DNA from 2 places in the Brevibacterium atlanticum genome. Region 2 is predicted to be linked to the other one. Evidence: predicted binding sites of a transcription regulator. Region 2 holds the regulator's gene; the other holds the start of a gene.

Region 1 (10,987 bases), 150 kb from region 2:
ATCGAGAGATCTCCGACGCCGATCCCGGCATCGAACCCACCCATCGGGCGCTGCTGTTCATTGACGGCGACCTCGAGGACTCTGCCGTGAACACCGCCCCTCTGACCGCTCCCGTGCTGGCGGACGAGGCGGACATGACGATCGCGATCCTGCCTGCGCAGAAGCGCAAGGGCGGGGGCTTCGGCTTCGTCGTGGGGCTGGCGAAGAAGGGCATCGCCGAACTCTCCGGCTTCGAGGCGACCCAACCCTTGTCGGGCATGCGCTGCCTCTCCCGGGAGGCCTTCGACGCGGCCCTGCCGTTCGCCGCCGGATGGGGCGTCGAGGCGGCCATGACCATCGACGTCGTCAACGCCGGACTGCGCGTGGAAGAGGTCGAATGCGACCTCCACCACCGAGTCACCGGCCGTGACCTCAAGGCGCAGCTGCACCGCGCCGCCCAATACCGCGACGTCGCCCGCGCACTCGCCGTCCGCCGGGTCCGCCGGCTGCGGAACGGCGGGTCCGCCGAAGTGAAGAAGGATGGGAAGAAGTGACTCTGCAGCGTTTCGGATACCTCGGCCCGGAAGCCACCTTCACCGAGGCTGCCCTGCTGACGTACCTCGACTCCCAGGGTCTGCGTGGCACCGCATCCACCGAGCCGATGCGCAACGCCCCGTCCGCACTCGACGCGGTGCTCGAGGGTGACTGCGATGCCGCCGTCGTCCCGATCGAGAACTCCGTCGAGGGAGGGGTGCCGGCGACGATCGACGCCCTGACCGAACACGGTCGCCTGCAGATCGTCGCCGAGGTGGTCGTGCCCGTCCGCTTCGTCCTCGCTGTGAAGCCGGGGACGACGAGCGAAGGGGTCACCTCCTTCGGCTCTCACCCGCACGGTGAGGCGCAGGTGCGGGCCTTCATGTCCGAGCACTACCCCGAGGCCGTGTACCTGCCGACCTCGTCGACGGCCGCGGCGGCCCGCGACCTGGCCAATGATGCCGGCGACCACATCGCCGCCGTCTGCCCGGCCCTGGCGGCCGAACGTTACGGCCTCGACGTCATCGCCGAGGACATCGGCGATCGCCAGGACGCGGTGACCCGCTTCGTCGTCGTCACCCGACCCGGCCCCATTCCCGCACCGACCGGAGCGGACAAGACGACGATCGTCGCGGCGCTGCGCTCGGACCGGGCAGGTTCGCTGCTCGAGGTGCTCGAGCAGTTCTCCAGCCGCGGCATCAACATGTCCCGCATCGAATCCCGTCCGACCGGCGACGGCCTGGGGCTCTACCAGTTCTCGATCGACCTGCTCGGGCACATCCACGAGGCGCGGATGGCCGAGGCGCTCCAAGGCGTCCACCGGTCCACGCTCAAACTCTCGTTCCTCGGCAGCTATCCGAGCGCCGACGGCACGGTGACGCCGGTCGACCCGACGACGACGGACGAGTCCTTCGCCGTGGCCGCCGACTGGCTGGAGCACATCCTCGGCGACTGAGTCTGCGATACTGATGCCTACTGGAAGGTAGGTGGGTCCAGATTGTCAGAATTCGGCCTGTTTCCGGCAATCTGGCCCCACTTGACGTCGGTTCACCGGCCGACGGAGGCGACAGAGGAGTCGACGATGAACACAGACAGCCGCACATCCCCCGACGCGATCATCGTCGGGGCCGGGCTCGCCGGACTCGTCGCCGCCTACGAACTCACCCAAGCCGGCAAGCGCGTGCTCATCCTCGACCAGGAGAACCGAGCGAACCTCGGCGGGCAGGCGTTCTGGTCCCTCGGTGGACTCTTCCTCATCGACTCCCCCGAACAGCGCAGGCTGCGCGTCCACGATTCGCTCGAACTCGCACGAAGCGACTGGGCCACCTCGGCGGGATTCGACCGGGAGGACGATCACTGGCCGCGGAAATGGTCGGAGGCCTATCTCGAGTTCGCCGCCGGCGAGAAGCGCCAGTACCTGCGTGACCTGGGCCTGCGCCTGACCCCGATCGTCGGCTGGGCCGAACGCGGCGGTTCCGGGTCGGATGAGCACGGCAATTCCGTCCCCCGCTTCCACCTCACCTGGGGCACCGGCCCCGAGGTGGTCCGGGTCTTCCGCGAACCCGTCGAAGCCGCCGAGGCTGCCGGCCTCATCGACTTCGGCTTCCGTCACCGTGTCGACGAGCTCATCACCGACGGTGGTGCCGTCGTCGGCGTCCGCGGGCGGGTGCTCGCCCCCTCCCCCACGGCCCGCGGAGTCGAGTCGAATCGGGACGAGGTCGAGGACTTCGAGTACCGCGCTCCTGCCGTCATCGTCACCAGCGGCGGGATCGGGCACAATTTCGCACTCATGGAGAAGTACTGGCCGGTCGACCGCCTCGGCGAGTTCCCGGACACGATGCTCGCCGGTGTACCGGCCCATGTGGACGGACGGATGCTGCAGATCTCGGAGGATGCCGGGGCGAGCCTGATCAACCGAGACCGGATCTGGGCGTACACGGAGGGCATCGAGAACTGGAATCCGATCTGGCCGGGGCATGGGATCCGCATCATTCCGGGACCCTCGTCGCTGTGGTTCGATGCCGAGGGCAACCGGTTCCCGGCGCCGAACTATCCGGGTTTCGACACGAACCGGACGATGAAGACGATCCTGGCGACCGGGTATGACTATTCGTGGTTCGTGCTCAACGAGTCGATCATCCGCAAGGAGTTCGCACTCTCGGGCTCGGAGCAGAACCCGGACATCACGGAGAAGGACATCCGGATCGCGCTCGACCGGGTGCGCTCCTCCGATGCCCCGGCACCGATCGAGGCATTCAAGAAGTACGGGGCGGATTTCGTCGTGGCCAAGACGACCGAGGAGCTCGTGGCGGGGATGAACGAACGCTCCCGCGGACCGGTCATCGACCACGACAGGTTGGTCGAACAGATCGTTCAGCGTGACCGGCAGACCGATCATGCGTTCTCCAAGGACGCTCAGGTCCAGGCGATCCACAATGCGCGGTCCTACCTCGGCGACAAGATCGTCCGGGCGGTGAAACCGCATAAGATCCTCGATCCGGACCATGGGCCGCTCATCGCGGTGCGGCTGAGCCTGCTCTCACGCAAGACGCTCGGCGGGCTGGAGACGAACCTCGACGGGCAGGTCATCGGCGCTGGCGGCCGCCGAGACGGCTCCGGCGGAGACGGCACTCCGATTCCCGGTCTCTTTGCCGCCGGCGAGGTCACGGGCTTCGGCGGTGGCGGTATGCACGGGTACAACGCACTCGAGGGAACGTTCCTCGGCGGGTGCATCTTCTCCGGTCTGCGCGCAGGTCGCGCGGTGGCGGCCGGCGGAGGGTCGGCTGGGGCCGACGGGTCAGTCGGAGCAGCCGGTGCAGGCAGGGCAGGCGGTAATGGCACGGCCGGAAGCGAATCGTGAGGGGCAGCGTGAACACCGGGCCAGGCGAACTCACCGTCCTCATCACCGGCGGCACCTCGGGCATCGGCAGGGCACTTGTCGAAGCTTTGGCCGCGATGGGCTGCATGGTGCTGACGACGAGCCGCGACCCTCGTCGCCTGTCTCCGGCGGACAGTGTCCCCGGAGTCCGGTACCTGACCCTCGACCTCGCCGATGCGCATGGCCCGGAGGCACTGGCCGAAGAGCTCGAGAGCCTCGGCGTGCTCGGTGAGATCGATGTGCTCGTGAACAATGCCGGAGAGAGCCAGTCCGGTCCCTTCGAAGAGCTGCCCGCCGAGGCGATCGAGCGCCTGTTCCGCACCAACGTGTTCGGACCTGTGCGGCTGAGCCAGCTCGTACTGCCCGGGATGCGACGTCGCAGGTCGGGCCGCATCATCATGGTCGGCTCGATGCTCGCGAGCTTCCCGCTCGCCCACCGCAGCTCGTACTCGGCGGCGAAGGCCGCGCTGTGGGGTTTCGCCACGGCTGCCCGACAAGAGCTCTCGCCCTTCGGTGTGTGGGTGAGTACAGTCGAACCCGGGTCGATCGCCACGGGCATCGGGCTGCGCCGGACGAAGTATCTCGAGGAGGGCTCGCCCTACGGCGAGGATGTCGCCACGATGCTCGAGCATCTCGATGCCAATGAGCGGAACGGGATTCCACCGGAGAAGGTCGCCGCCACGATCATCGACGCCGTCGTCTCGCCCCGGCCGCGGGAGTTCTACGCCGTCGGCAGCCGCGCTCCGCTGCCGTTCCTGCTCAAAAGGGTGCTTCCGCGCGGACTCATGTCGACGATCGTCGCCGCCCAACACGGCCTGAAGCGCTGAGGGCCCCTTACTGGAACCGAGACGGGATGAGGTGCTGGGTCGTCGAGATCCCGAGCACCCGCTGCTGGCGCGACAGGTTATACGTCCGGTCGGCCTGCAGGTATTCTGCGAGGAAGAGCTTCGCGCGATCACCGCGCTTGAACATGCCCTTGACCTTGAGCCCGAGTTTCGCCGCCACCAGCGCCTTGTCCTTCGCCACGCCTTCGATGACGACCTGCTCATAGCCCATCCGCGCGAAGTGCGTGACGATGGCGTCCTTGAGCCGGTACGGGGTGGGGTCACCGATGTTGAACGGTCCGGCCGCCGAGGGCACGTCGAGGCAGGCGAGCGCGGCACGGACGACATTGTCGACATGCGTGAGAGTGATCTTCTGTCGTCCGCCTCCGGGCAGACGCAGCACGCCCTTCTTCGCCATACCGCGCAGGAACGGCATGAGCATCGTCTCTCCCGGCCCATAGACGGCAGCGGGTCGCAGTATCGCAGCATCGGGTCGGATACGGGAGACGAGCTGTTCGGCCAGAGCGTGGGTGCGCGAGTACGCATCGGCGAACTCGGTCGGGTCCTTCGGCCCGGCCTCCTCCCAGAGCTCGGCATGCGGTGCCGTCGAGGAGTACACCGTCGTCGATGACAGGTGAACGATGCGTGCCTTCGGAAAGGCATCGAGGACATGGCGCGTGCCCGTCACCTTCACCTCGTAGAGCGCGTCGTCATCGGCGCTGACGGAAGCGATGCCCGCGCAGTGGAAGACCGCCGTGGTCTTCGCCGCCAGCGAGGTCACGGTCTGCGGGGCGGGTTCGGCGATATCCCACTGCTGGAAGTTCACCCCGGGGATCTCCGGATCCCGTCGGCCCAAGGCGTAGACGGTCTCGTCCCTGTCGGCGAGCGCACGAGCGATGGCACCGCCGATGAAGCCGCTGGCTCCGGTCACTATCACTGCCACGTCGAAACCACTCCCGTCCTCATCAGCGCGTTCTGCGATTCCTCAGTCTACTCGCGGTGCCGCCACTGCGGTTCCCGTTTGGTCAGGAACGCGTCGATCCCCTCCTGCGCATCGGCCGCGACGGCATTGTGCGCCATCACCTCGGACATCCGCGCGTATGCCTCGGCCACCGGCAGCTCGCGCTGTTCGTAGAACGCGGCCTTGCCGATCGCGACGGTCGCCGAGGAGGCAGACGCGACCTTCCGCGCCAGGTCGAGCGTGGCGGTTTCGAGTTCGTCATCAGCCACGACGTCGGAGACGAGACCGAACCGCAGCGCCTCCTCGGAGGAGACGAAATCACCGGTGAGCAGCATCCGCATCGCCGTCTTCGCTGGCACCGCACGGGACAGTGCCACCATCGGCGTCGAACAGAACAGTCCGATCTTCACCCCCGGAGTCGCAAATTTCGCCGAGGCGGCCGCCACTGCCAGATCGCAAGTGGCCACGAGCTGACAGCCAGCCGCCGTCGCCACTCCCTGCACCTGTGCGATGACCGGCTGCGGGATGTGCTGGATGAGCTGCATGAGACGCGAACATGCCTCGAAGATCTCCTGCTGCGTCTCGAGCTCCGCCCCGCGGACTTCCTTGAGGTCATGGCCGGAACTGAACACATGGCCCGCGGTCGACAGGACGACGGCACGCACATCGGTGCGGTGAGCCACCTCGGCGAAGGTATCGATGAGGTCATTCATCACCGACAGCGACAGGGCGTTGCGGGTGTTCGGCTCGTTGATCGTCACGGTCGCGACTCCGTCGTCTGCCTGCGCGAATACAATTGATTCGGACATAGTCACATTCTGTCAAAGATCACACGTCCGGAGCAGTTGCTGTGTCGCCTTTCCGCCCGCGACCGATCTCATCCCCAGGTCGGCGGGGCCCGACGCGAGGGAGAGAACCATGACCACTCTGCTGATGATCATCGGATTCGGTGCCGCGACCTCGGTCGTGGTCGGACTCGGACAGAAGCTCAAACTCCCGTGGCCGGCGCTCATGGTCCTCATCGGCATCGCCGGTGCCTTCATCCCCACCTTCGCCGAAATCACCATCGAACCCGAGCTCATCCTCCCCCTGTTCCTGCCGCCGCTGCTCTTCGCCGCCGCGCAGAAGACCTCCTGGGCGCTGTTCGCCATCCGGTGGCGGACGATCCTCGGGATGGCCGTCGCGCTCGTCGGAGTGACCGTGGCCGCCGTCGCCGGATCCGCCCTCCTCCTCGTCCCGGGGATCACGATCGCCGCGGCCATCGCGCTGGGGGCGATGCTCGCCCCGCCTGACCCGGTCGCCGTCGACGCCGTGGCCGGCACCGTCTCGATCCCGCGCCGGATCATGTCGACCCTGCAGTCCGAGGGCCTGTTCAACGACGCCGCCTCCCTCGTCATCTTCCAGACCGCGATGGCCGCGGCGATGGCCGGCACCGAGGTGGATTACACAGATCTCGCGATCTCCTTCGTCCTCTCCGCGGTCGTTGCGGTCGGCGTCGGGCTCCTCGTCTCCTTCGTCGTGTCCTGGGTGATGGAGAAGATCGACCACACGGTCGCCCGCTCCTCGCTCATGCTCATGCTGCCCTTCGGCGTCTACCTCATCGCCGAGCACTTCCACGCCAGCGGTGTCATCGCCGTCGTCGTCGCCGCCCTCGAGATGCGCCGCCGCGACGTCGAAGGCAACTCGGCCGAACGCGTCACCCAGAACTCGACGTGGCAGGTCCTCGAGATGCTCATCACCGGCATCGCCTTCGGACTCATCGGCCTCGACCTGCGCATGATCGTCGAATCCGAACACGCCGACCTCAGCCGGGCGATCATCGTCGGACTCATCATCGCCGTGGTCATCATCGCCGTGCGCTTCGGCTGGCTGCTGCTCGGCACCATCCTCAGCCGCAGACACACCGAGGACGACCCGGATGCCGCCCCGCTCAACCTCCGCGATGCCACGCTGATGACCTGGGGCGGGATGCGCGGGCTTGCGACGATCGCTCTGGCTCTGTCGATTCCGGCGACGACCAACACCGGCGAGGACTTCCCCGGACGGTCCTACATCGTCGTCGCCGCGGCCGTCATCCTGCTCGTCACCCTCGTCCTCGCAGGGCTGACCTTCCCCGCCGTCGTCGATGGGCTCGGCATCGACGACGAGGCGGAACGGGAGCAGCAGGCGACGAAGGACATCGCGCTGCGTGCCTACAAGGCCGCGATCAGGCAGATCAAGAACGATGACAGCCTCCCCGACGAGGTGGCCGAACCGCTGCGCGCCCGGTTCAAGGCCCTCCACGCCCAGCTGCTCGGCACGACGGATGACCAGGCGAGTTCCGAACAGGCGACCGCGTTCAAGGAGCACCGAGAGCAGATGCTCGCGGTGCAGAAGAAGGCGATGCAGTCTGCCCGCGCCGAGGTGCTGCGGGCCCGCCGTGAGAGAGGCACCGATCCGGAGATCGCCGACAAGGTCCTCCGCCGCTTCGACCTCCAGTCCGTGCTCGTGCGATAGGTGCGGGGCGGGCGAATGCCCACATCTGCACCACAGTCCGCGTCTGCCCCCGCGACAGTGCACGCGTCCGTACGAAGCTGCGAGCCGCCTCGGCGAGATCTCCTCTGATTTCTCCTTCAGAATCAAAGTTGAGTGGAATAGACTCAACTTTGTCGGTGTTGTGCTTTTCGAGAGCTGTAATCAGCACAGAACTTTGAGAAGGAGATGCGTATGGACGCACAGATGACAACCAAATCCCGGGAGGCGCTGCAGACTGCGGTCAACGACGTCGTCGCCCGGCACAACAACCAGATCGAACCGGCCCACCTCGTCGCCGCGCTGCTCAAGCAGCCCGACTCCCTGGCCTCGGCCCTGCTGACGAAGGTCGGCGCCGACCCGCAGTCGGTGCTCACTTCGATCGAAGCAGTGATCGGCGGGTTCCCCACGGTCAGCGGTTCCTCGGTCAGCCAGCCGGGCCTGTCCCGGCCCGGACTCGAGATGATGAACCTCGCTCAGGAGGAGATGACCGCCCTCGGCGATCAGTTCGTCTCCACCGAGCACCTGCTGCTGGCTGCCGCGGCCGGCAAGGACGGCGCCGGCGATGCGCTGCGTGAGTCCGGAGCCGGACGCGAGGCTCTGCTCGCGGCCCTGCCCGAGCTGCGCGGAGGGAAGAAGGTCACCTCGGAGAATCCCGAGGAGACCATGCAGTCGCTGGAGAAGTTCGGTGTCGACCTCACCGCCACCGCCCGCGAAGGCAAACTCGACCCGGTGATCGGCCGTGACAAGGAGGTGCGCCGCGTCGTCCAGGTGCTCTCGCGCAGGACGAAGAACAACCCCGTCCTCATCGGCGAGCCCGGCGTCGGCAAGACCGCCGTCGTCGAAGGCCTGGCCCAGCGGATCGTCGCCGGCGACGTGCCGGAATCGCTGCGGGACAAGACGCTCATCAGCCTCGACCTCTCGGCGATGGTCGCCGGCGCGAAGTACCGCGGTGAGTTCGAGGAGCGGCTCAAAGCCGTGCTCGAGGAGATCAAGAACGCCGACGGGCAGATCATCACCTTCATCGACGAGCTCCACACGATCGTCGGTGCCGGTGCCGGAGGCGATTCGTCGATGGACGCGGGCAACATGCTCAAACCGATGCTCGCCCGCGGTGAACTCCGCCTGATCGGCGCCACCACCCTGGACGAGTACCGCGAGAACATCGAGAAGGATCCTGCGCTGGAGCGCCGGTTCCAGCAGGTGTTCGTCGGAGAGCCGAGCGTCGAAGACACGATCGCGATCCTCCGCGGGCTCAAGGAGCGCTACGAGGCCCACCACAAGGTCTCGATCAACGACGGCGCTCTGGTCGCCGCGGCCACCATGTCGAACCGGTACATCACCGGCCGACAGCTGCCCGACAAGGCCATCGACCTCGTCGACGAGGCGGCCTCGAGGCTGCGGATGGAGATCGATTCGGCCCCGGTCGAGATCGATGAGCTCCGCCGTGCCGTCGATCGTCTGAAGATGGAGGACATGGCCCTGGCGAAGGAGACCGACTCCGCGTCGGTCGAGCGCCTCAGCGCGCTGCGCGCCGACCTCGCCGACAAGGAAGAAGAGCTGCGTGCCCTCGAAGCGACCTGGGAGTCCCAGCGTGCCGGCCTCAACAGGGTCGGTGAGCTGAAGACGAAGCTCGACGAGCTGCGGTCGGCCGCCGAGAAGGCACAGCGCGACACGGACCTCGAGACCGCGTCCCGTCTGCTCTACGGGGAGATCCCCGCCGTGCAGAAGGAGATCGCCGAGGCCGAAGCCGAAGAGGCGCAGGCCGAAGCCGGTCAGACCTCGGATCCGATGGTCTCGGACAAGGTCTCCGGCAACGACATCGCCGAGGTGGTCTCGTCCTGGACGGGCATCCCCGCCGGACGCCTCATGCAGGGTGAGATCGAGAAGCTGCTCGGGGCGGAGAACGTCCTCGGTGAGCGTCTGATCGGTCAGAAGGACGCCGTCGCCGCGGTCTCAGACGCCATCCGCCGTTCACGTGCGGGTGTCGCCGATCCGGATCGTCCGACCGGTTCGTTCCTGTTCCTCGGCCCCACCGGCGTCGGTAAGACGGAGCTCGCGAAATCCCTCGCGGACTTCCTCTTCGACGATGAGAAGGCCCTGATCAGGATCGACATGAGCGAATACGGTGAGAAGCACACCGTGTCCCGCCTCGTCGGTGCTCCTCCCGGCTATGTCGGCTACGACGAGGGCGGCCAGCTCACCGAGGCGGTCCGCCGTCGGCCCTATTCCGTGGTCCTGCTCGACGAGGTGGAGAAGGCACATCCGAGTGTCTTCGACATCCTGTTGCAGGTCCTCGACGACGGTCGGCTCACCGACGGTCAGGGTCGCACGGTCGACTTCAGGAACACCATCCTGATCCTGACCTCGAACCTCGGTTCGCAGTTCCTCGTCGACACCTCGCTGTCCGATGCGGAACAGCGGGAGAAGGTCATGGATGTCGTGCACGCGACGTTCAAGCCGGAGTTCCTCAACCGCCTCGACGACATCGTGCTCTTCGATGCCCTCGGCAAGGACGAGCTCTCGTCGATCGTCGACCTGCAGATCCAGCACATGGCGCGCAGGCTCTCCGATCGCCGGATCTCGCTCGAGGTCACGCAGGGCGCCGAAGACTGGTTGGCCCTCGAAGGCTACGACCCGGCATTCGGCGCCAGGCCGCTGCGCAGGCTGGTCCAGCGCGAGATCGGCGACAAGCTGGCCCGCGCCCTGCTGGCCGGTGACATCGTCGACGGTGACACCGTCGTGGTCGACCTGCCCGAGGACCCCGAGACCCGAGGCCTGGAGCTGCGCCCCAAGCGGTGAGGCTCCCGGGCCGCGGGCTGCAAGCTGCGGTTGCGGGTTCGGGCCAGCCTGATGCTGGCCCAGAGCCGAATGGCACACGTTTCTCTGAATAGCCCGCGTTCTTCGGTGAGCGTTTCAGAGAAACGTGTGCCATTCGTCATCTGCCGGCCTTCGCACCGGTTCCACCCGCGGCCCGCGGCGCGGTCGATGTCCACCAGTGTCTGAGGTAGGCGGCGAGCTTCGCGAACGACCGGTCGCGGATGAAGATCGCGTCGACGGCGATCATCGTCAGCGAGAACCACGGCAGGCCCATGAGCAGCGCGATGCCGAGGTGGAAGGACAGGATGCCGAGCAGACCGACGATCCGGGTGTAGCGGTTGAAGAGCATGAAGGGGAACGCGCACTGGAAGAGGATCGACCCCCACGAGATCGCCACCACCATCGGCCCCCATGCCGTCATCAGGTCTGAGAGCACCGGCCACGTCCCGAACTGCTGCGTGTGCAGGGGGTTGTAGACGG
Region 2 (10,987 bases):
GAGTCTGGTGTACGCAACTTTGATGAGGCCGATTTGACCGTCGGAACCTCGAAGAGAATACTTGAGTCCGGTTGACTCAATGTGTGCGGTCGAGTGGTTCCGCCATTCGCCCCGCGGCAGGCACTGCCGTGGACGTTCGACCGGCGGCGCCGCCCGATCGCTCACATTCGAGTCGAAGGAACTCACGAACAAAGGAGAGAACACTATGGCACGTGCAGTTGGAATCGACCTCGGAACCACGAACTCCGTCGTCGCAGTCCTCGAGGGCGGCGAGCCGAAGGTCATCGCGAACGCCGAAGGCGGTCGCACGACCCCGTCCGTCGTCGCAGTCAACAAGAACGGCGACTCGCTCGTCGGCGAGATCGCCAAGCGCCAGGCCGTCACGAACATCAAGAACACCGTTTCCTCGGTCAAGCGCCACATGGGCACCGACTGGTCCACCGAGATCGGCGGCAAGTCGATGACGGCTCCCGAGGTCTCGGCCCGCATCCTCCAGAAGCTCAAGCACGACGCCGAGGAGTACCTGCAGGAGAAGGTCACCGACGCGGTGATCACTGTTCCTGCCTACTTCAACGACGCCGAGCGTCAGGCCACGAAGGACGCCGGTGAGATCGCCGGACTCAACGTCTCGCGCATCATCAACGAGCCGACCGCCGCTGCTCTGGCCTACGGCCTCGAGCGCGGCAAGGAAGACGAGCTCATCCTCGTCTTCGACCTCGGTGGCGGAACGTTCGACGTCTCGCTGCTCGAAGTCGGCAAGGACGAAGACGACTTCTCCACCATTCAGGTCCGCGCGACCTCCGGTGACAACCGCCTCGGCGGTGACGACTGGGATCAGCGGATCGTCGACTGGCTGGTCGAGCAGGTCAAGAACAACTACGGCGTCGACCTGACCAAGGACGCCACCGCTCTGCAGCGCCTCAAGGAAGCCGCTGAGCAGGCCAAGAAGGAACTGTCCTCCGCCACCAGCACGAACATCTCGCTGCAGTACCTGTCGATGAGCGAGAACGGACCCATCCACCTGGATGAGACCCTCACCCGGGCGAAGTTCGAGGACCTGACCAAGGACCTCCTCGAGCGCACCAAGGCTCCGTTCCACGCAGTCATGAAGGACGCCGGCGTGTCCGTCAAGGACATCGACCACGTCGTCCTCGTCGGCGGATCGACCCGTATGCCCGGTGTCACCCAGGTCGTCACCGAACTCACCGGAGGCAAGGAGCCCAACAAGGGCGTCAACCCCGATGAGGTCGTCGCGATCGGCGCCGCCGTCCAGGCCGGTGTCCTCGTGGGTGAACGCAAGGACGTCCTCCTCATCGACGTCACCCCGCTCTCGCTCGGACTCGAGACCAAGGGCGGCGTGATGACCAAGCTCATCGAGCGCAACACCCCGATCCCGACCAAGCGCTCGGAGACCTTCACCACCGCTGAGGACAACCAGCCCTCCGTGTCGATCCAGGTCTTCCAGGGTGAGCGCGAGTTCACGCGCGACAACAAGAACCTCGGCACCTTCGAGCTGACCGGCATCGCGCCGGCTCCGCGCGGTGTGCCGCAGATCGAGGTCGCCTTCGACATCGATGCCAACGGCATCGTCCACGTGTCGGCCACAGACAAGGGCACCGGCACCGAGCAGTCGATGACCATCACCGGCGGTTCCGCACTGCCGAAGGAGGACATCGAGCGCATGGTCCGTGAGGCCGAGGAGCACGCAGAAGAGGACAAGAAGCGCCGTGAGGCCGCCGACGTCCGCAACAACGCGGAGAACCTCGCCTACCAGACCGAGAAGCTGCTGACCGACAACGACGACAAGCTGCCCGAAGAGATCAAGACTGAACTCCAGGGCGACGTCGACGCCGTCAAGGGAGCCCTCAAGGGTGAAGACGACGACGCTGTGAAGGACGCCTACGACAAGCTCGTGGCCAACCAGCAGAAGATCGGCGAAGCCATCTACAGCCAGCAGGGTGGTGCCGAAGGCGCCGCTGCCGGTGAGGGCGAAGCCGATGCCGCTTCCGGTGCCGACGACGATGTCGTCGATGCCGAGGTCGTCGACGATGAGGATGAGGAGAAGAAGTAATGACTGCCGAGGGCAACGACAAGTCGTCCGAGGAGCCAGGCTTCACCTTCAGTGACAAGCGCCGGGTCGACCCGAACACCGGTGAGGTCCGTCCCGAGGCCGACGCCCAGTCGGCCTCGGCCGAGGCCGGCGATGAGCAGGCCACGGACCCGAATGCCGCTCAGACGGCAGAGGGATCCGCTGCCGACGCCAGCGACCTCGGAGTCGACATCCCCGCCGATGCCTCGAGCCTCGAGGACGCCGAGGCGGCCCCCGAGCCCGAACCGGGTTCGGAAGCCGCCGCGCACCTCGCGGACCTCAAGCGGATCAACGCCGAGTACGCCGCCTACCGGATGCGCGCCGATCGCGAACGCGAACGCGCAGCCGTCGGCGGCACGATCAAGGTCGTCGAGGCCCTGATCCCCGTGCTCGACGAGGTCAAGCTCGCACGCGAGAACGGCGACGTCTCCGGTCCCTTCGAGACCCACGTCAACAAGCTGATCGACTCGCTCAACAAGGTCGGCGTCGAACAGTACGGTGAGGTCGGCGACGAGTTCGACCCGAACCTCCACGAGGCGCTCATGCAGCAGCCCTCCGACGAAGTCGAGGAGCCGACGGTCTTCCTCGTCATGCAGCCGGGCTACCGCATCGGCGACCGCATCATCCGTGCGGCCCGGGTCGGCGTCCAGCAGCCGGAGGACTGAACGAACACCTTCGCCGAGGCGGCTGCTCGCCCCGACCGACAGTGAACTGTCGTACGGGGCCGGGGGCCACCTCGGCGGCGGTCCGGATCTTCGGGGTCATACCCCGGGGATGCGGATTGTGAGGAGACAAGTGAATAGATCGATGAGTGCAATGATTGGAAGGAAAGGAGGTGCCAGGTGAATACCGGACCTCAGAATGATTGGTTCGATAAGGACTTCTACAAGACCCTCGGCGTCTCCAAGGATGCTTCCGATGCCGAAATCAAGAAGGCCTATCGCAAACTCGCGCGCAAGTATCACCCGGACGCCAACCCCGGAGATGAGAAGGCCGAGGAGAAGTTCAAGGAGATCGGACAGGCACATCAGGTGCTCTCCGACAAGGAATCCCGCGCCCAGTACGACCAGGTCCGCGCCATGGGCGGAGGTGCCCGATTCAGCGCCGGCGCCGGAGGACCCGGCGGAGCGGGCGGCGGCGGATTCGACGACGTGTTCTCCGACCTCTTCGGAGGCGGCGGACGCACCCGGACCCGCACGACCTACGGCGGCGGGGGAGACGTTCCCCCGGACCTCGCCGACCTGCTGGGCGGCTTCGGCGGAGGCTACGGCGGCGGATTCGGCGGCGGCTACTCGCCGCCGGTCAAGGGCGGCGACATCAAGTCGAGCACCACGCTGTCGTTCACCGAGGCGATCAACGGAGCCTCGGTGAAGCTGAACATGCCCGGCGGGAAGCCGCTGACCGTGCGCACCCCCATCGGAGTCAAGGATGGACAGAAGATCCGCCTGGCCGGCAAGGGCAAGGCCAGCCCCAACGGCGGCGAGGCCGGCGACGTGATCCTCACCGTGCATGTGAAGCCGCACCCGGTCTTCTCCCGCGACGGTGACAACCTGCGGATGGAGCTGCCGGTGACCTTCGACGAGGCGACCCTGGGCGCCGAGGTCAAGGTCCCGACCCTGGGCGGAATGCCCGTCAAGGTCAAGATCGCACCGGGCACCCCGTCAGGGCGGACCCTGCGGGTGCGCGGCAAGGGCGTGAAGACGAAGAAGGGCACCGGCGATCTGCTGGCCGAGGTCGAGATCGTGGCGCCGAAGAACCTGTCGAAGGAAGCCAAGGCTGCGGTGGAGGCGTTCCAGGCGGCCACCGAGGACGACGATCCGCGCGACGGCCTGCTGGAGACGGCCAAGGCCAGTTGAGGTGGTGATGAACGATGCATATTTCGTCGACGGCGGCGGTGTATGTGATCTCGGTGGCGGCGGATCTCGCGGGAATGCACCCGCAGACTCTGCGACAGTATGACCGGCTCGGCCTCGTCATCCCCGAACGTACGGCGGGGCGTGGCCGGCGGTACTCCGGGCAGGACATCGCCAAGCTGCGGATGATCCAGCAGCTGTCCCAGGACGAGGGGGTCAACCTCGTCGGGATCAAGAAGATCATCGACCTGCAGAACCAGGTCGATGCCCTCCAGCACCGCAATGAGGAGCTCGAGGACGAGATCCGGACGCAGCAGGCGGCGAAGGAACGCGATGCGCGCGTCTTCGCCGCAGGCACCGCCGGGGACGTCGTATCGATCGCCCGTGGCAGGCGTCCGCAGGGGCGCCCCGAACCCGGCGCGCTGGTGCTGTACAACAGATTCCGGCGGCGGTAGTCCGTCGCCGGCAGTGACCGGGAAATGACGACAGGAAGAGCGCGAACCCGAACGCGGGTTCGCGCTCTTCTGCGTCTGCGCTGATGGGCGACTCCGCGGGCAGAGTCCCCTGCCGACATCTGCCCGAAACAGAACCGACATGTGCGGAAACAATCGACTGCAAAGATTGGTCCTTGACCACGGTCGACGCACACGTCAGGAACCCACAATGACACTGTCTCCGAGCAGGACGGCACTTCCCGAGCCGCGAAACGAAGCACAGCTTGCGGCATCAGAGAGCCTCGAGGACTACACACTCCGCTTCGCCCCCAGGTCGTACCGGAAGTGGGCGCCCGGAGTCGTCGCGACGAGTGCGCTGGGCGGCATCGCCTACCTCGCCGACTTCTCGATCGGTGCGAACATCGGCATCGCCCACGGCACGACGAACGGCATCCTCGGCATCCTCGTGGCAGCCATCATCATCTTCCTCACCGGATGGCCACTGGCGTTCTACGCCGCCCGCTACAACCTCGACCTCGACCTCATCACCCGCGGTTCGGGCTTCGGGTACTACGGGTCCGTCATCACGAACGTCATCTTCGCGACGTTCACCTTCATCTTCTTCGCCCTCGAAGGCTCGATCATGGCGCAGGGGCTCTACCTCGGTCTCGGCGTGCCCCGCCCGATCGGGTACCTCGTGTCCACCGTGCTCATCTTCCCGCTCGTCATCTACGGCATGAAGGTCCTCGCCAAACTGCAGGTCTCGACGACCCCGCTGTGGCTGCTGCTCATGGTCATCCCCGTCGGCTACCTCATCGCCTGGCAGCCGGACTCGGTCGCGGACTTCTTCGCCTACACGGGTGAAGAAGGCGAAGGCGCGAACTTCGCCTCGGTCATGCTCGCCGCCGGTGTCTGCCTCTCACTCATCGCCCAGATCGCCGAGCAGATCGACTATCTGCGGTTCATGCCCCCGCGTACCCCGGAGAACCGTCGCAGCTGGTGGGCGGCCGTCATCCTCGCCGGCCCCGGCTGGGTGATCTTCGGGGCGACGAAGCAGATCATCGGCATGTTCCTCGCGGTCTACCTCATCGCCAACGTTCCCGGCGCCGTGAGCTTCGCGAACGAACCCGTCCAGCAGTTCCTCGCCACCTACCAGCAGATGATGCCGCAATGGCTCGCCCTGCTGCTGGCCGTGGTGCTCGTCGTCATCTCCCAGGTGAAGATCAACGTCACCAACGCCTACTCGGGATCACTGGCATGGACGAACTCGTACACGCGGATCACGAAGCGCTACCCGGGCCGGATCACCTTCCTCGTCGTCAATCTGCTCATCGCCCTGGCGCTGATGGAGCTGAACATGTTCGACTTCCTCAACGCGATCCTCAGCTTCTACGCGAACCTCGCGATGTCATGGATCTGCGTCGTCGCAGCCGACATCGCCATCAACAAATACCTGCTGAAGCTCTCCCCGAAGGTCCCCGAGTTCCGACGCGGCATGCTCTACGACTGGAACCCGGTCGGGATCGTCTCCCTGGTGCTCGCAGGCGGAGTCTCCATCGCCATCTACTTCGGGGCGTTCGGGGCGACGGTCCAACCGTTCTCACCTCTCTTCGCCGTCGGCATCGCCATCGTCGCGACCCCGCTCATGGCGATCATCACCCGCGGCAGGTACTACCTGCGACGCAGCGATGACGGGATCGAGCTGCCGATGTTCGACGAGCACGGCAACCCTTCGGGGGAGACCCTGCGCTGCCATGTCACGGACCTGGAGTTCGAACGTCCCGACATGATCGCCTCGGCGAAGACGGGGGAGAACGGGGAGCGACTCTACCTCAGCTCCCTCGCGCTCTCGACCGACCGCCTCGGCGAGCACGTGCTGCCCGCGGATCCTCCGCACGAGCACGTGGATGCCTCGCACGGCAGCCCGGCCTCCTCGCACGACCGCACGGCGGCCCCGCACGATCCCACGAAAGGCTGAGGGAACGCATGCACTTCACTCCGGCCGACACCGAGAAGCTCCTCCTGTCCGTAGCGGGAATGGTCGCCCGGGACCGACGGGAACGGGGAATCCGCCTGAACTATCCCGAGACGGTTGCGCTCCTGAGCACCTGGGCCATCGAACGCGCCAGGGACGGAGCGAGCGTCGAGGAGCTCATGACCACCGGGCGTGAGGTCCTCACCCGCGATGACGTCCTCGACGAGGTCGCCGACATGCTCAGCGACGTGCAGGTGGAGGCGACGTTCCCCGACGGGCGCAAGCTCGTGACCATCCACAACCCCATCGACTGAAGGACCCGACAGTGGCAGGAACACGCGACCGCGGGCCGGGCTCCGTTCGAGTCAGCGCGGGAGAGCGCGAACTCAACGTGCGTGAGAACCCGGACGAGACGGCGACGATGACGATCGAGAACACCGGCGACCGACCGGTCCAGATCGGCTCCCACATCCACCTCCCCGACACCAATGCTGCGCTCGACTTCGACCGCGGCCGGGCGCAGGGTTTCCGTCTGGACATCCCCGCCGGCACCTCCCTGCGCTTCGAACCGGGCGCCTCCCGCACCGTGCCGATCATCTCCCTGCGCGGGCACAGGCGCGTGCCCGGAATCCGGCTTCCCCTCGCCGAGGCGGGTGATCGGTGATGGCGCGACTGTCCACCGAGCGCTACGCAGCACTCTATGGGCCCAGCCTCGGCGATCAGCTGCGCCTGGGCGACACCGACCTGTGGATCGAGATCGAGGAGGACCGCACCTTCGGCGGTGAGGAGTCGGTCTTCGGTGGGGGCAAATCGATCCGCGAATCGATGAACCAGGGAACGACGACGAGCGCCGAAGGGGCACCGGATACGGTCATCACCAACGCCGTGGTGCTCGACTGGTGGGGGATCATCCGCGCCGATGTCGGCATCCGGGCCGGACAGATCGTGGCGCTCGGACGTTCAGGGAACCCTGACATCGCCGATGGAGTGCACCCGGACCTGCAGATCGGACCGTCGACCGACGTCATCTCCGGCGAAGGTCGCATCCTCACCGCGGGCGCCTTCGACTCGCACGTCCATCTGCTCTCACCCTCCCAGCTCCACGAAGCGCTCGCCACCGGGATCACGACGGTCGCCGGCGGCGGCACCGGCCCCTCCGAGGGCAGCAAGGCGACGACGGTGACGCCCGGGGCCTGGCACCTCGGCGCGATGCACCGTGCCCTCGACGACCTTCCGATGAACATCCTCCTGCTCGGCAAGGGCAACACCGTCTCGGCCGAGGGGCTGGCCGAACAGGCCCTCGGCGGTGCCGCCGGATACAAGGTCCACGAGGACTGGGGTGCGACACCCGCGGCCATCGACGCCTCGCTGAGGGCCGCCGGGGACCACGGACTGCAGGTCGCACTGCACTCGGACTCGCTCAACGAGGCGGGGTTCGTCGAATCGACGATCTCCGCGATCGGCGGTCGCAGCATCCACGCCTTCCATGTCGAGGGCGCCGGCGGGGGACACGCCCCGGACATTCTGTCGATCGCGGCATTGGAGAACATCCTCCCCGGTTCGACGAACCCGACCCTGCCCCATACGGCGAACACGGTCGCCGAACATCTCGACATGCTCATGGTCTGCCACCACCTCAATCCCGCCGTGCCCGAGGACCTCGCGTTCGCCGAATCCCGCATCCGAGCGACGACCATCGCGGCAGAGGACCTGCTCCATGACATGGGAGCCCTGTCGATCACGTCCTCGGACGCCCAGGCGATGGGGCGCATCGGTGAGGTCATCACCCGGACCTGGCAGGTGGCCCACGTGATGAAGCACCGGGTGGGCGACCTCGGTGAGACCCTGCCGGCGGACAACGAACGCGCTCGCCGCTACGTCGCCAAGTACACGATCAATCCGGCGATCGCGCATGGCGTCGACGCCCACATCGGATCGGTCGAGGTCGGGAAGATGGCCGATCTCGTGCTCTGGGATCCTCGCTTCTTCGGCGTCCGACCAGACCTCGTCATCAAGGGCGGGGCGATCGCCTGGGCCGGTCTCGGTGACCCGAATGCCTCCATCCCGACTCCGCAGCCGGTGCTCATGCGACCGTCCTTCGGAGCCTCGGACGGGGCACGGTTGTCGGTGTCGTTCGCCGCCCCAGCCGCGGTCGAGACCGGTCTGCGCGATGAGCTCGCTCTGCAGCGGGAACTCAAGCCCGTCGCTCCGACGCGGGACATCGGCAAGAAGGATATGCGCTGCAACCACGCACGGCCGGCGATCGACATCGACCCCGACACCTTCGCCATTGCGATCGACGGCCGACCGGTGACCGCGCAGCCGGCGCAGACGCTGCCGCTGGCCCGGCTCTACCAGATGTTCTGATGACCGTGACCTCGACCGACCTTCCCATCCGGCGCAACGCCTCGGCGACTCTTGCGATGCTCCTCGCCGACTCCCGCCTGCCCGCCGGAGCCCACGTGTCCTCGAACGGCCTGGAAGCCGGACTGCGATGTGGGCTCGCCGCGCACGAGGTGGCCGACTACATGCGGGCGAGGATGGCCACGGTCGTCCGCGTCGAAGCGGGAGCGGCTGTAATCGCCCGACACGTGGCAAGCGAAGGTCGAGAGGCCGATGACGCCGGCGTGCCGGAGCTGAACGTCATCGGTCCGGAGCGGGACATCGGCGGTCGGAGGCGGGATGGCGTCGGTCCGGAGAGGAACACCGACGTGTTGAACCGTCTCGGTGCGCTCGAGGCCGAATGGGCCGCCCGCACCCCGAGTGCGGCGCTGCGGGAGATCGCCGTCGCCCTCGGTGCCGGCCTGGCCCGCATCGGCCAGACGATCTGGCCGCAGACGGCCGCGGTGCTCCGACCCAGGCCGCTGCCGCGTCCCATCGTGCTCGGTGCCATCGCCGCGTGCGCGGGCATCGGGGCGGCCGATCTCGTCCGCCTCGTCGCCTACGACGATGCGCAGACCGTCGCCGCCGCGGTGCTCAAGCTCGAACCCACGGATCCGATCCGCGTCACCGGCTGGGTGCTCGACGCCTGCGCGGCGATGGAGGACTCCGTGTCCGAATTGTCCCGACTCACCCGCCCCGAGTCGCTTCCAGCCTCGGGTGCCCCACTGATCGAGGATTGGGCAGAAGTCCAGTCCGTGTTACCGAGGAGGCTGTTCCGTGCCTGAATTCCCTGCATCCGAAAGATCCCTGCGACTCGGCGTCGCCGGGCCCGTGGGAACCGGAAAGAGTTCGCTGATCGCTCTCATCTGCCGCGCCCTGGCCGACGAGATCCGCATCGGCGTGATCACCAACGACATCTACACCGACGAGGACGCCCGGCTTCTCCGCTCCGCCGGAGTCCTCGACCCGGACCGCATCCGCGCGATCGAGACGGGGGCCTGCCCGCACACCGCGATCCGTGACGACGTCACGGCGAACCTGCAGGCCGTCGAACGGCTGGAGAATGACTACTACCCGCTCGACCTCGTCCTCGTCGAATCGGGCGGCGACAATCTCACCGCGACGTTCTCACCGGCGCTTGTGGACGCGCAGATCTTCGTCCTCGACGTCGCCGGCGGTGGGGACGTCGCCCGCAAGGGCGGCCCCGGAATCGCCCGCGCCGACCTGCTCGTGGTCAACAAGACCGACCTCGCCGACTATGTCGGAGTCGATGTCGAACTGATGGTCAGCGACGCCACCGAGGCGCGCGAGGGCGGACCGGTGCTCGCTCTCTCCCGCACCGACGAGGCCTCAGTGGCGCGACTGCGCGAATGGCTGCTCGCGCTCCTGGCCTCTCATCGTGCCGGGGCACATGAGCCGCAGGATCCGGGGCCGATGGCTCCGCACTTCCACGCCGATGAGGACGGAGGCTATGTGCACACCCATGATGACGAGGGCGAAGAGCACAGCCATCAACATGCACGGGTATGACGACCATTGCGGTGACCGAGGCGGCACCGGGCGGACGGCCGAAGGTTCGGCTCGCTCCGGGACTGCTGCAGCCGAGGCTGGTGACCCGAAGTGCAGGGTTCGCGCACGTCGCGCTTGTCGCGGGAGGGGCGACCCTCCTCGGCGGGGATTCGGTGTCGATCAGGATCGAAGTCGGCGCCGGATGCACACTGCGGATCGAAGATATCGGGGGAACGGTCGCCTATCCCTCGACGGGAAGGCCGTCCGCATGGAATGTCGATGCCGTCGTCGGTGACGGGGGAGTCCTGGTGTGGGAGTCGTTTCCCTTCGTCGTCGCCGACCGTGCCCATGTCGGACGTCGTACGACAGTGCGCAGGGGTGCGGAGGCGCAGGTGTGCCTGCGGGAGACTCTCGTGCTCGGGCGGACCGGAGAGGCGGGCGGCAGAATCGTCAGCACTACCGACATCCGCGACGTCGATGGGACGCCGTTCTTCGCCGAAGAGCTGTCTCTTGACGGAGAGCATCCCCAGCCGGGTGTGTTGGGCCGGTCCCGGGTGCTCGACACGGCGATCATGGTCGGCGCCGATCCTGAGGAGGGGGAGGCGCCGACCGACACGGACGAGGGCCATGTGCTGGTCCTTGCCCGGCCCGGTGCCGTTGCGAGAGCGATCGGCTCGGCAACCCATGCGGCACACGTCGATGTCCGGTGGCGGCGCTGGACGAACAGGGCATTGGCGTTCGACGA

Evidence for each region. Region 2 encodes HspR, which represses chaperone genes until heat shock. Its sites were predicted from a motif close to AAGTTGAGTCNNNNNGACTCAACTT; they were not measured.
Region 1: the regulator HspR is predicted to act here: its motif matches at 7,798-7,822, upstream of clpB (ATP-dependent chaperone ClpB).

What each region holds. Positions count from the first base shown of each region.
Region 1 covers NZ_CP050152.1:3,807,035-3,818,021, forward strand. Annotated here, with positions in the region: gene GUY23_RS16945 (glycosyltransferase family 2 protein) at 1-533, shown strand, start outside; gene pheA (prephenate dehydratase) at 530-1,468, shown strand; gene GUY23_RS16955 (FAD-binding dehydrogenase) at 1,595-3,373, shown strand; gene GUY23_RS16960 (SDR family oxidoreductase) at 3,382-4,218, shown strand; gene GUY23_RS16965 (NAD-dependent epimerase/dehydratase family protein) at 4,226-5,158, opposite strand; gene GUY23_RS16970 (enoyl-CoA hydratase) at 5,206-5,985, opposite strand; gene GUY23_RS16975 (Na+/H+ antiporter) at 6,095-7,672, shown strand; gene clpB (ATP-dependent chaperone ClpB) at 7,883-10,489, shown strand; gene GUY23_RS16985 (HTTM domain-containing protein) at 10,626-10,987, opposite strand, start outside.
Region 2 covers NZ_CP050152.1:3,657,897-3,668,883, reverse strand. Annotated here, with positions in the region: gene dnaK (molecular chaperone DnaK) at 206-2,071, shown strand; gene grpE (nucleotide exchange factor GrpE) at 2,071-2,754, shown strand; gene GUY23_RS16315 (DnaJ C-terminal domain-containing protein) at 2,932-3,945, shown strand; gene GUY23_RS16310 (heat shock protein transcriptional repressor HspR) at 3,960-4,397, shown strand; gene GUY23_RS16305 (purine-cytosine permease family protein) at 4,606-6,354, shown strand; gene GUY23_RS16300 (urease subunit gamma) at 6,363-6,665, shown strand; gene ureB (urease subunit beta) at 6,677-7,015, shown strand; gene GUY23_RS16290 (urease subunit alpha) at 7,015-8,718, shown strand; gene GUY23_RS16285 (urease accessory protein UreF) at 8,718-9,518, shown strand; gene ureG (urease accessory protein UreG) at 9,511-10,263, shown strand; gene GUY23_RS16275 (urease accessory protein UreD) at 10,260-10,987, shown strand, end outside.